DNA from 3 places in the Halomonas sp. AOP25-F1-15 genome. Region 1 is predicted to be linked to each of the others. Evidence: predicted binding sites of a transcription regulator. Region 1 holds the regulator's gene; each other region holds the start of a gene.
The links. Region 1 encodes sigma-54, which starts transcription at its own class of promoters, with help from an activator protein. Its sites were predicted from a motif close to TGGCACNNNNNTTGCTNT; they were not measured.

Region 1 (4,197 bases):
TAAGTCGTTGGTAATTGATCGCTGGTCGAGGAGAGACTGGTCAACGGCGTTGGGGGCTGTTCGCTCAGCGTATATTGCAGGCCTAGCTCTCGGTGGCGCAATTGAACTTCGCCCACACGAGCCGCTAAGCTTTTTGCTAGCTGCTCCACCATATAGACAGAGCGATGTTGACCACCGGTGCAGCCAATAGCAACGGTCATGTAGCTACGTTGGCTATTCTGATAAGCCGGTAACCAGCGCTCAAGCCATGCCTGGATATCGTTACTCATGGCATCCACAACGGGATAGCCTTTTAAGAAGGCAACGATGTTGGCGTCACGGCCTGTCGATTGTCGCAGCGTTGGGTCCCAGTAAGGATTGGGCAGGCAGCGCACGTCGAAGACGAGGTCAGCATCCAAGGGTACCCCACGCTTATAACCGAACGATTCAAACGTCAACGTCAACTGGTCGCACTGCTGGTGAGCCACCTGGTCAGTAATCCGGCGGCGTAGGTCGTGTACTGACAGTCGCGATGTGTCGATCAATAGATCGGCTAGATCACGTATGTCATGCAGGGTCTCTTCTTCTTTATTGATAGCCTCTTCAAGGGTCATTTCACTATTGCGCGTCAACGGATGTCGGCGGCGTGTGGCGGAGTAACGCTCTAGAAGAATTCGGGCATCAGTGGTTAGGTAGATAACTTGGAAATCAATGGTGCGCTGGCGCAACTCTTGTAATAGCGAGGGCAGGCGTTCAAGAGCCCCCGGTAAGTTGCGTGCATCAATGCTGACCGCCAGATGGGTACGATCACTCTGGTCGCGTAATTCGTCGACCAGTGACCCCAGCAGCATGACGGGAAGGTTATCAATCGCGTAGTAGCCTAGGTCTTCCAACGCCTGTAAGGCGATAGATTTGCCAGACCCAGAACGACCGCTAATGATGACCAGTTGCATAGAGTTTCTCTTCGCGTTAATCCAACGGCTTAAATAGGGACTTGATGGTCATTGATTGTCGCTTAATCCGCTGAATGCTCACGAATTTTAGCTGTAATGAGGTCGAGTAGTTCGCGCTGACTGCCTGCTTTGCGTAGCCGCTGGCGAGTATCCGCATCATTCATGATGGTGGCTACTTGGCCTAGCAAAGAGAGGTGTGTGTCATCCGCTTGTTCCGGTACGAGCAGCACAAACACTAGATCAACGGGGTCGCCGTCGATAGCATCAAAATCAATCGCTTCTGAGAGTTTTAAAAAACCAGCAATAGGCGTAGAGCAGTGAGGGCTGCGGGCATGTGGAATAGCCACGCCGTTACCAATCCCTGTGCTACCTAAGCGTTCTCGGCCGATTAAGCGACTGAACACTTCTTGGCTATCTAAACTGGGCGTATTTTGGGCGATAAAGGTGCTGAAAAATTCCAGCACCCTTTTTTTGCTGCCCCCAGGGACGTCGAAAAGAACGCGCTCTGGGGGGAGTATGGTTTCCAACGTCATTGAATTAACGCACACCTGCGCCTTGGGCGCGAGCTTGTGCTTTTTCCTTATGTTTAACGAGTTGACGATCAATTTTGTCCGCTAGCGCATCGATAGCGGCATACATATCACTGTCTAGGGCTTCTGCATGTAAGTCAGCGCCTGCTGCATGCAGTGTGCAGGCTGCCTGTTGGCGTTCTTTCTCCACCGATAGGGTGACCTGCACAGTGGTTATATTGTCGTAATGACGCTCAACACGTTCAAGCTTTTCATTAACATAGTCACGCAAGGCGTCAGTCAGTTCTACGTGATGACCAGTGATATTTACTTGCATTGACGTACTCCTTATCTATCGGACTGTACTTAGGAACCGTGCTTAGGAACCGTACTTAGGGACTGTACTTAGTACTTAGATATGTAGCCCTTTTGATTGTAACCCTTTTTGCCCCGTTGCAAAGCCCTTGTCGAGAGTTTCGCTGCAACCTGGCAGATCCTAGCGCAAACGGCGCCGCTCACTGGAAGAGGGAATGCCCATGGCTTCACGATATTTGGCTACCGTACGCCTTGCAACTTGAATGCCACCTTCTTCTAATAATGTCACTAAGCGGCTATCAGAAAGCGGTTTGCTGGGCGCTTCTTCGTGAACCAGCTTTTTCAGGCGGGCGCGGATCGCGGTACTGGAGTGGCTGTCGCCATCCTGGCCACTCACTTGGCTAGAGAAAAAGTATTTCAGCTCGAACACGCCACGCGGCGTATGAATATATTTCTGCGTTGTCACCCGTGAAATCGTTGATTCATGCATTTCAACGGCTGCGGCTATATCGGCCAAAATCAGCGGTTTCATGGATTCTTCGCCATGTTCGAGAAAGCCGATTTGACGGGTAATGATTTCACGGCCCACTCGCAGCAGCGTGTCGTTACGACTCGAAAGGCTTTTAATTAACCAGCGCGCTTCCTGCAGGTGTTCTTTCAAAAACTGATTATCCTGACTTTTGTCCGCACGCTTTATCAGGCTGGCGTAATCAGGTTGGATTCTTAACCGAGGCAGGGCGTCCTGATTGAGCTCTAAATGCCAGCCTTCATTATCATGACGCACCACCAGGTCGGGCGTGATGTAGCTGTCGTTGGTCACGCCATAAGCGCTGCCTGGGCGTGGATCTAGGCTGCGAATTAGCTGGATGACATCGGCTAGCTGCTCGTCATCGAGTCCTAAGCGTCGCTTGAGTAAGCGCATGTCATCTTTGCTGAGCGCTTCAAGAAACTGACGCACTAGCCTACGAGCAGGCACTAGCAGTGGCGTATCATCTGGCAGGGCGGCGAGCTGCAGCATCAAGCATTCACGCAGGTCGCGGGCAAAAATACCGGTGGGCTCGAATTGCTGCAGTTTTAATAATGTCGTTTCGACTTCGCGCTGGCTAAGGCTATCAATGCCCTGGGCGCGTAGCCCTTCACGAATATCATTAAGCGGCTGGGTCAAATAGCCGTTGGCATCTAGTGCATCAATGAGGCTCTCGGAAACCAGCTGTTCACGCACACTAAAATCGGTCATGGCGAGTTGCCACAATAGGTGGCCATGAAGGCTCTGTTCGGCAGCCTGGCGCTCAAAATCAGGGCCCTCGCTGCTGCTGCCAGTGCCGCCAATGTCTTGATAGGTGTCCGACCAGTCGCTATCAACGGAAAGCTCGGTGGGAATGCTCTCTGACCACTCCTCCTCTTTAGGCTCGCTTACGGCCTCTTCACCGAACTCATCTTCCTGTTCCAGCATGGGGTTGGCATCTAAGGCCTGCTGAATTTCCTGACGAAGATCCAGAGTCGATAGCTGCAGCAGGGCGATAGCCTGCTGCAGCTGAGGTGTCATGGTCAGCTGTGTCCCAATGCGCAGTTGAAGAGAAGCTTTCATGACCATTTGAGAACCACTCGTTAATCGGAATGCTTTACCCTAGTGCGAGTGGGAGCTGGGTGCAAGTGCAATAAGCATGCCATTGGTAGTTAAAGCGTTATAAGGCGGGATTTATGGGCAAAAATAAGCCTACAGACGAAAATCTGCGCCCAGATAAACATCCCTGACTTGCTGGTTAGTGAGGATAGATGCCGGGGGGCCGCTGGCGATGATATGGCCATCGCCGACAATATAAGCGATATCGCAAATGTCCAGCGTTTCACGGACGTTATGGTCGGTAATCAGAACGCCAATGTGGCGCTGTTTCAGCGCGCGAATGATGGTTTTAATCTCGCCCACTGAAATGGGGTCAACCCCGGCAAAGGGCTCATCTAGCAAGATGAAGGCGGGTTCGGTCGCTAGCGAGCGGGCAATTTCTACACGGCGACGCTCTCCCCCTGAGAGGCTCATGCCTAGGTTGTCGCGAATATGGGTGATATGGAAATCTTCAAGCAGAGCCTCCAGGCGCTCTTCGCGACCTGGGCGGTCGAGCTCTTTGCGCGTTTCTAATATCGCCATAATGTTATCGGCAACCGATAATTTGCGAAAAATAGACGCTTCTTGGGGCAGGTAGCCAATGCCTGCCGCTGCGCGCTCATGCATCGGAGCACGAGTTAAATCTAAGTCGTCAATACCCACTTTGCCGGCGTCAGATTTGACCAGCCCGACAATCATATAAAACGACGTGGTTTTGCCCGCGCCGTTAGGGCCGAGTAAGCCAACGACGCTGCCTTGGGAGATTTCCAAGTTAATATCTTTAACCACTCGGCGGCGTTTGTAACTTTTTGCCAAGTGGTGGGCATATAGTGTTTTT
Region 2 (4,197 bases), on a different contig from region 1:
TCACTCTCTTTTCCAGGCAAGAAAAACAGCGGCGATAGCGTGGTCAACGGCGTTGATTTGTCGGTTAATTTTGCGGGCATTAAAGCCCCTAATCCGTTCTGGCTGGCCTCAGCCCCGCCCACTGACAAAGCTTACAACGTGGTGCGCGCCTATGAGGCGGGCTGGGGTGGCGTGGTATGGAAAACCTTAGGAGAAGAGCCCGCCGCAGTGAACGTATCCTCGCGTTATTCGGCCCACTATGGCAAAAATCGCGAGGTGATCGGCTTTAACAATATTGAGCTGATTACCGACCGTTCGCTGGAGATCAACCTTCAAGAAATCACCCAGGTGAAGAAGGATTGGCCCGACCGCGCGCTGATCGTTTCCATCATGGTGCCGTGCAATGAAGAGGCCTGGGCGTATATTTTGCCGCTTGTGGAAGCGACCGGCGCAGACGGCATTGAGCTTAACCTAGGCTGCCCACATGGCATGCCCGAGCGCGGCATGGGCGCGGCGGTAGGCCAAAATCCTGATCTGATTGAAAAAGTCACCTACTGGTGCAAGAAGCACTACTCCAAACCGGTGATTGTGAAACTGACGCCCAACATTACCGACATTCGCGTGGGCGCTCAGGCGGCACTGCGCGGCGGTGCTGATGCGGTATCGCTAATCAATACCATTAACTCGATTACCAGTATCGATCTCGATGCCATGGTCGCCAAGCCTACGGTGGGCCATCAAAGCACTCACGGTGGCTACTGCGGTAGCGCCGTGAAGCCTATTGCCATGAACATGGTGGCTGAAATTGCCCGCGACCCGGCGACCCCCACGCTGCCTATCTCCGGCATTGGCGGCATTTCCAGCTGGCGGGATGCGGCGGAGTTTATCGCCCTAGGTTCGGGTAGCGTTCAGGTATGTACTGCGGCAATGCTCAACGGTTTTCGCATTGTGGAAGAGATGAAAGATGGCCTTTCACGCTGGATGGCAGACAAGGGCTACGACTCGATTGAAGCGTTCTCCCGTAAGGCGATACCGCATACCACCGACTGGAAACATCTCGACATCAACTTCAAAACCATTGCCCAGATCGATCAAGACCTGTGCATAGAGTGTGGCCGTTGCTATATCGCCTGCGAGGATACCTCCCACCAGTCGATTGCCAAGCTCACCGAGCAGGACGGCGCCCGCCGCTACGAGGTGATTGAAGACGAATGCGTGGGCTGCAACCTGTGCCAAATCACCTGCCCGGTAGAAAACTGTATCACCATGGTGCCTCAGGAAACCGGCCAACCCTTCCTGGCTTGGGATAACGACCCACGCAATCCTTTCCAGGTCGCCAGTTAAAACGACTTAAACGGCCTAACGCCACCGCTCTCACTGCTCAAGAGCGGTGGCACTTATTGCAACACACCGTTCCTTCAACAAATAGCGACAAAGCACGGCATCCTTGAGAACATGAGAAACTATCGCATATGCTATTTTTTCTTATAAATGTTTTTTTTATAAAGGAAGCCTGATGACGTCTTCGCTTTTCTCCCCCATTTTTACAAAAACGCTCGCGGCAACGCTGCTTGTCTCAATCGCTGCCGCCGCTAATGCCGACCAGCGCATCGCTACGTTTGACCTAGGCAGCCTGGATACGCTTGATGCGCTCGGCGCCAGTGAACAGGTAGTCGGTCTTCCCAAGCAGAGCCTGCCTGATTATTTATCGGCATATAGCGGCGATGCTTATACCGACTTAGGTGGACTAAAAAATCCTGATTTTGAAGCCATTGCGGAAAGCGAACCAAGCCTAATCCTTTATACCGGCCGCCAAAGCGACTGGGAAACCGAGTTAGCAGAGATTGCTCCACTGCTGAATACCCGCTTACAAGGTGATAATTACCTGGCATCCTTCGATGAAAATGTTCGTCAGATCGCAAGTCACATAGATGCCGAAGCGCATGCAGAAGAAGCCCTCGAAGCCCTACACGCCGATATTGAAGCCCAGCGCGAAGCGCTCAGCAACGCACCGCGTACGCTGGTAGTGACCCACAACGGCGGCAACTTGATGCTTAATCAACATCCGGTAGTGCATGACGTATTGGGCGTTGCAGCCCTGGAGATGCCCGATAGCGTTACCAGCGAAACCCGTGGCACGCGTACCTTCACGCCGCTTTCCCCTGACGCGATTGCCGAGATTGCCCCAGACGTGGTGCTGGTGATTGACCGCAGCGCGGCGATTGGCGACGAGCCCGCTAACGCAGAAGCACTCGCACAAGCGCTTGACGATGCTGGAGCCAACACGAAACTCGTACTGCTCACACCCGCGCTCTGGTACCTCTCAGGTGGTGGCCTGCAAAGTTTGAAGCTACAAATCGACGAGGTTGTCAACGCTCTGTAAATTGAGCGCTTACTCATTTCAGCTGAGCCCCTGTTCTTACTTAGGCAACACAGGGGCTTGTTATCAAACGATGCCCCAGCACCTAACCACTGGGCATAGCCTTTATGGCACATCTCTTGCTTCGTATATAGCCAGCAGCTAACCGGCTGTGGGCTTACATCGGGGTACACTGCCATGCACCACTCTGACTATCCGCTCAGCGAAGTTCCTACTAGCGCCCGCAAAGGACTGTTTTCCACCGCTGTGATTTTGCTGGGCTTCACCTTTTTCACCGCCACCATGTGGGCTGGCGGCACGCTGGGCCAGGCCTTTCCTATCGGCCAACTGCTATGGATCATTCTGATAGGCAACTTACTGCTGGGTGCTTATGCAGCAACGCTTGCTTATATCGCCTGTAAAAGCGGGCTTAACTCCGTTCTTATGGGGCGCTTCTGCTTTGGCGAGAAAGGCAGCAAACTCTCCGACTTCATCCTTGGTTTTACTCAAATCGGCTGGTACGCCTGGGGCACGGCTACGATTGCGTTAGTGTTAGTACGCACCACCGGGATGCCTGAATGGCTGGAAATCCCCTTAATGGTGCTATTTGGACTGGGTTTCTGCATAACCGCCATGATTGGCTACAAAGGCATGGACTGGCTTTCGCGTTTCGCCGTGCCAGCGATGATGCTGTTTATTATGATGAGTCTATTCACCGGGCTGGTCGATATACGAGGTATAGCGGGATTAAGCCAGCAAACGCCAACGGAAAGTATGAGCATAGCCGCCGCCATTACCGTCATCATCGGAACGTTTATCAGTGGCGGCACCCAGGCCACCAACTGGAGTCGTTTCGCTCAAACACCAAAAATTGCCGTCATCGCCACCTTAGCGGCATTTTTTATCGGCAATGGCTTAATGGTACTCACCGGCGCGCTGGGCACCATGATTTATCAGCAGGCGGATATCGTCGATGTGCTGATCGCCCAAGGGTTTGTCAGCATCGCGGTACTCATGCTGTTTTTAAATATTTGGACCACCCAGGACAACACGATCTACAACTTTGCCGTAGCAGGCTGCAATTTGCTGCGCACTGAAAAACGTCGTTTGGTGACAGTAGGCGGTGCGGCCATTGGAACCATATTAGCCGTCGGCGGAATGTATAACCTCCTCATCCCCTTTTTGGTTCTACTAGGCACCTTTATTCCGCCGATGGGCGGGGTGATCATGGCAGATTTCTGGCTCAAACATAAAGGTTGCTACCCAGCGCTAGATAAGGCTCGGCTACCGAATTTCAATCGTCGAGGGCTTGCGGCTTACGCGCTAGGGGCGGGGGCTGCCTATTTCTCACCGCTACTGCCGCCGCTGGTGGGAGTCGCAGTGGCAGCAGGAAGTTACGCCGTGCTGCTTCGTTTAAACCACGCTACGCTGAGCGATAGCCTCCCCTCGACAGCTAAGCCATAAGTGAGCTCTTATATGCAGATCATTAACGCCCGCCTGCGCCAACGCCCCGAGCTATATCGTCTTGAAATAGACAACGGCACGTTTAGCGCGATTACTGCCCAAGATGCACCGCTAACGGCAAGTGAAGGGCAGATCGATGCCGGTGCCAAACTAATTTGCGCGCCGTTTATCGAGCCTCATATCCATTTGGACGCGGCTCTTACGGCGGGTGAGCCCAACTGGAATCAAAGCGGCACGCTGTTTGAAGGCATTGAGCGCTGGGGCGAACGAAAACCCATGCTCACAGAGGCAGATATTCGCGAGCGCGTGCTAAAAACCCTTAACTTACTAATTGGCAACGGCGTTCAGCATGTGCGCACCCACGCCGACACCAGCGACCCAAGCTTAGTAGGAAT
Region 3 (4,197 bases), 270 kb from region 1:
GCTTCAAAGAAGCCATGGAGCCTGCGTTCAAAACGTATCAACAGCAGGTGGTCAAAAATGCTCAGGCAATGGCCAGTGTATTCATTGACCGCGGCTACGATATCGTTTCTGGCGGCACCGAAGACCACTTATTTCTGCTGTCGCTGATCAAGCAAGGTGTTACCGGTAAAGACGCGGACGCCGCTTTGGGCCGCGCCCACATTACCGTTAATAAAAATGCCGTACCTAACGACCCACAAAGCCCGTTTGTAACCTCAGGTTTGCGTATTGGTACGCCTGCGGTGACCACACGCGGTTTCGATGAGCAAGAGTGCAGCACGTTGGCCGGTTGGATCTGCGACATTCTGGATGTATTAGCCAACGGCGAAGACACCAGCGCTATTGAAGCGCAGGTGTTGGATAAAGTAGCTGGGGTTTGCGCGCGACTGCCTGTTTATAAGTAAACGTCACGTTAGAGCGTATGTGAAAAAAGGCCCTGTTAATTCAGGGCCTTTTGCTTAGATACTTATGGTTCTTCTTGGCGAACAATACTCACTTTTTGTTGCTCTTTGGTCCACTTTCCCGCTGCTTTATCGATGTACTGAAAGTACTCGTTAGTAAAGCTGCCTTGATTGCAGGCATGGCGGTAAGAAACCGTGGGCACCTCTTGTATGTTTAGCAATTGATTGAACACGCCTGGCCCGGTTAGCTCAAATACGTTAGTGAGCTGATTGTCTTTAATATTGTTATTAACCTGATTGATTAATTTTTCGAGATTCGGGTTTTGAGGCTTGCTGGCAATAAAGTAATTACTGAAATCCCCGCGCCGCGTGACGACGTACAACTCCTCCGTATTCCTGGCTAACGTATCGCTTAACGGCCAAATAGCATGGGCATCGATATCTAAATAAACGCCGCCATATTCTTGTAGCACCAGCAGCCGCCAGAAATCAGCCTGTGCAGCACCTATCTGTAATTTCAAATAGTTTTGAGTGATTTCACTGTCATAGTGATCCGCAATAAATAGGTGCCTTGCTTCCGTCACCATAAAACGATATTCAAAACGTGGGGCCATCAGGCGATTAAATAAATAGTTTAGATAGACAGGCAGCGTCACTTTGTCCGTGAAGTTGGTCTGCCAAATAATCCGCGGGATTGCCACTTTCTTGGCGGAGGGCTGAAGCAACGGTGGCGCATAGGCTGGCAGGGTAAAGCGCTTGTTAGGAAAGGCGGCGTGGAAAGGATAGCAAAGCACTTTGGTGATATTGGCGGTCAGTTTGATGACGCGGCTAGCAATAACAATAATATGTTGCTTAACAGTCTGTCGTTGACGACCCATAGGAAACCTTTACATATTTGACGATTGGGATAGATGGCTTTACCAGCCCCCTTTGCCCTCTAACACGCTGCGAGCGTGCTATTTAGATCAAAGGCCTGAAATCACCAATTACGCTGGCCGTTGGCTAGCGCCTGGTGGGAAAGGGCTCACTCTGCGGTCATTTCTTCGATGAGTATGCTAGCGCGCATTTTGCTTTAATGCATCACTTTAGAAAGGTTTAGCCTACACGCAGCGGACAGGGTATTAGCACCACTGTGCATCAGCCACACAGCCGTTGGAAGACAGTAGCGTGCGCCGATTGTTTTATGCGCCTTTTGGGTGCGCTATCAACGCTGCTTTTTGGTGCTGCCATTGGCTTGAGCGCAATGCCACTACACAAGTGATATGTAACTCACTGCGAAACCAGCATTTATCGTTTTTGGCGCATTATTTGCCTTATAAGCTTGGTAATCCAGACACGACGTCTTAACTGTGCGTTAAGACTGAAACGAGGTAGTGCCATGCTTGAAGCCAATCGTCTCTCAGCGCCAATCTTTTCCATAGATCCTGCTTTGCAGCCTCGCTTAGTCGTCACCGACTTAGATGGCTCGCTATTAGACCACCATAGCTATGACTCCAGTCCCGCTGCGCCGTGGCTTGCCCGATTAAAACAGATGGGAGTGCCGGTAATCCCCGTCACCAGTAAAACCCGTGCCGAGCTAATCCCTTTACGCGAAGCGCTGGGTCTTACCGCAACGCCTTTTATTGCTGAAAATGGCGCGGTCATTGGCCTGCCGCCTGGCTGGTGTCATGCACGTTTAGATCGCCCGGGCAGTGGGCGCGACGGTGTGGTGATCAAGCATCCGGGGGTCGATATTGGCTTTATTCGTGCTCGTCTCAAGGTGTGGCGAGAACGGCTAAAATGCCGCTTTACGCGTATGAGTGAGATGAGCGTCTTAGAGGTAGTGAAACTCACCGGGCTTGACGAAGCGCGTGCCCGGGATGCACGTCAGCGAGAAGGCAGCGAGCCACTGTTATGGCAAGACAATGCGGCTGCCTTGGATACCTTCCGCGCTGCCTTGGAAGGCGATGGATTGGCGTTGACTCAAGGCGGACGTTTTTGGCATGTCATGGGACGCACTGCCGATAAAGGTAGCGCGGTGGAGTGGTTAATTAGGCGGTTTACCACCTTAAGAGGGCGTACGCCGCTTTCACTTGGCCTGGGGGACGGGCCCAACGATGTCACGATGCTGGAAGCCGTCGATCAAGCTGTGGTTATTCGTGGCTGTCATGATTTGATCGTTGAGCCCAATAGCCTGTCGTTATATCGCACGCAAGCAGCAGGGCCGGCTGGCTGGGCTGAGGGGGTGGCCCATTTTTGGGGGCGAGACGAACGCCGTTTAGTCGCGGCAACAACATGTGATGCCGTTATTTAACCTACTCAGGAAGGCAAACATATGAGCGACTTTCATCAAAACGGCATTATTACTGATTTTCACAACCTCACTCGACGCCCAGTAGAGGCGTTAGAGCAGGAGCTATGCCAATTTTCACGTCGACGCCCAATGGGATTAATCCTGCCTTCGTTATTTTCGGAATTGGAAGGAACCGCATTGTCGGCGATTGTTGATGAGTTAGTGAAAGTGCCTTATCTCAATGAGATTGTAATCGGCCTGGATCGGGCTGATCGTGAGCAGTTTTTACATGCCAAGGAGTTTTTCTCTCGCCTGCCTCAACATACGCGTATTTTGTGGAATGATGGCCCACGATTACGTGCCTTGGATGCGGAGCTAGAAGAGCATGGGTTGGGTGCGTTAGAACCAGGCAAAGGGCGCAATGTGTGGTACTGCGCAGGCTATGTATTGGCGTCTGGGCGGTCATCGGTGGTCGGGCTACACGATTGCGATATTTTGACCTACGAGCGGAGTTTGCTGGCGCGTTTAATGTATCCGGTCGCTCATCCGAATTTTAACTATCGTTTTTGTAAAGGCTACTATCCGCGTATTGCAGAGGGGAAATTGAATGGCCGCGTCTCACGGCTATTAGTGACGCCGCTGTTGCGGGCGTTAAAAATCGTCTGTGGGCCGCTGCCTTACCTGGACTATTTGGATAGCTTTCGCTACCCGCTCTCGGGTGAGTTCGCTATGCGTAGTGACGTGTTGGAAGGCATTCGTATACCTGCAGACTGGGGACTGGAAATCGGCGTTTTGTCTGAGTTACAGCGCAACTACTCCCTGCGTCAACTATGCCAAGTGGATATTGCTGATGCCTATGATCACAAGCATCAGCCGATCAGCGAAGATGATCCTGATGGCGGTTTAAATCGCATGAGCCTGGATATTTCAAAAGCGCTTTATCGCAAATTGGCGACCCAGGGCATTACCTTTAGCAGTGAAGACTTTCGTACCCTCAAAGCAACCTATTACCGGTTCGCATTAGATTTAATTGAGGCCTACGATCACGATGCGACGATGAATGGCTTAAGCCTAGATCGGCATACTGAAGAGCAGGCCGTTGAGCTGTTCGCCAGCAATCTACTCGAAGCGGGCAATCTGTTTATGGATAACCCGCGTGAGCGACCTTTTATTCCTAGCTGGAACCGTGTTCAGGCGGCTGTGCCTAGCCTGCTGGCGCGCATGCACGAAGCGGTAGAGCTGGATAATCAGGGGGAAGTATAGTCTCTGGCCAAGTGCCACGCTCATCATGAACGTGGTACTTAAGGCGTTTCGCTGCCCATCATGTCGACCAGCTGTTCATCGTTAGGCAGGCCTTGAATGCGGTCAATGCGAACGGTGCCGTTTTCCGTTTCACGCTGGAAGGCACTGGTTGGCGTTGCGTATAATCCTAGCTCTTCAAACAGCTGATTATTGGCATATACCTGTTCTTCGATATCCCGTGGC

Region 2: the regulator sigma-54 is predicted to act here: its motif matches at 2,468-2,485, upstream of codB (cytosine permease).
Region 3: the regulator sigma-54 is predicted to act here: its motif matches at 1,738-1,755, upstream of ACT3TF_RS04405 (HAD-IIB family hydrolase).

The regions. Positions count from the first base shown of each region.
Region 1 covers NZ_JBQSXV010000002.1:485,615-489,811, forward strand. Annotated here, with positions in the region: gene rapZ (RNase adapter RapZ) at 1-932, opposite strand, end outside; gene ACT3TF_RS05535 (PTS sugar transporter subunit IIA) at 995-1,465, opposite strand; gene hpf (ribosome hibernation-promoting factor, HPF/YfiA family) at 1,470-1,778, opposite strand; gene ACT3TF_RS05545 (RNA polymerase factor sigma-54) at 1,938-3,350, opposite strand; gene lptB (LPS export ABC transporter ATP-binding protein) at 3,474-4,197, opposite strand, start outside.
Region 2 covers NZ_JBQSXV010000003.1:355,956-360,152, reverse strand. Annotated here, with positions in the region: gene preA (NAD-dependent dihydropyrimidine dehydrogenase subunit PreA) at 1-1,323, shown strand, start outside; gene ACT3TF_RS07570 (ABC transporter substrate-binding protein) at 1,496-2,362, shown strand; gene codB (cytosine permease) at 2,537-3,802, shown strand; gene codA (cytosine deaminase) at 3,815-4,197, shown strand, end outside.
Region 3 covers NZ_JBQSXV010000002.1:220,510-224,706, forward strand. Annotated here, with positions in the region: gene glyA (serine hydroxymethyltransferase) at 1-443, shown strand, start outside; gene ACT3TF_RS04400 (glycosyltransferase family 32 protein) at 506-1,318, opposite strand; gene ACT3TF_RS04405 (HAD-IIB family hydrolase) at 1,819-2,733, shown strand; gene ACT3TF_RS04410 (glycosyl transferase) at 2,755-3,975, shown strand; gene dsbG (thiol:disulfide interchange protein DsbG) at 4,014-4,197, opposite strand, start outside.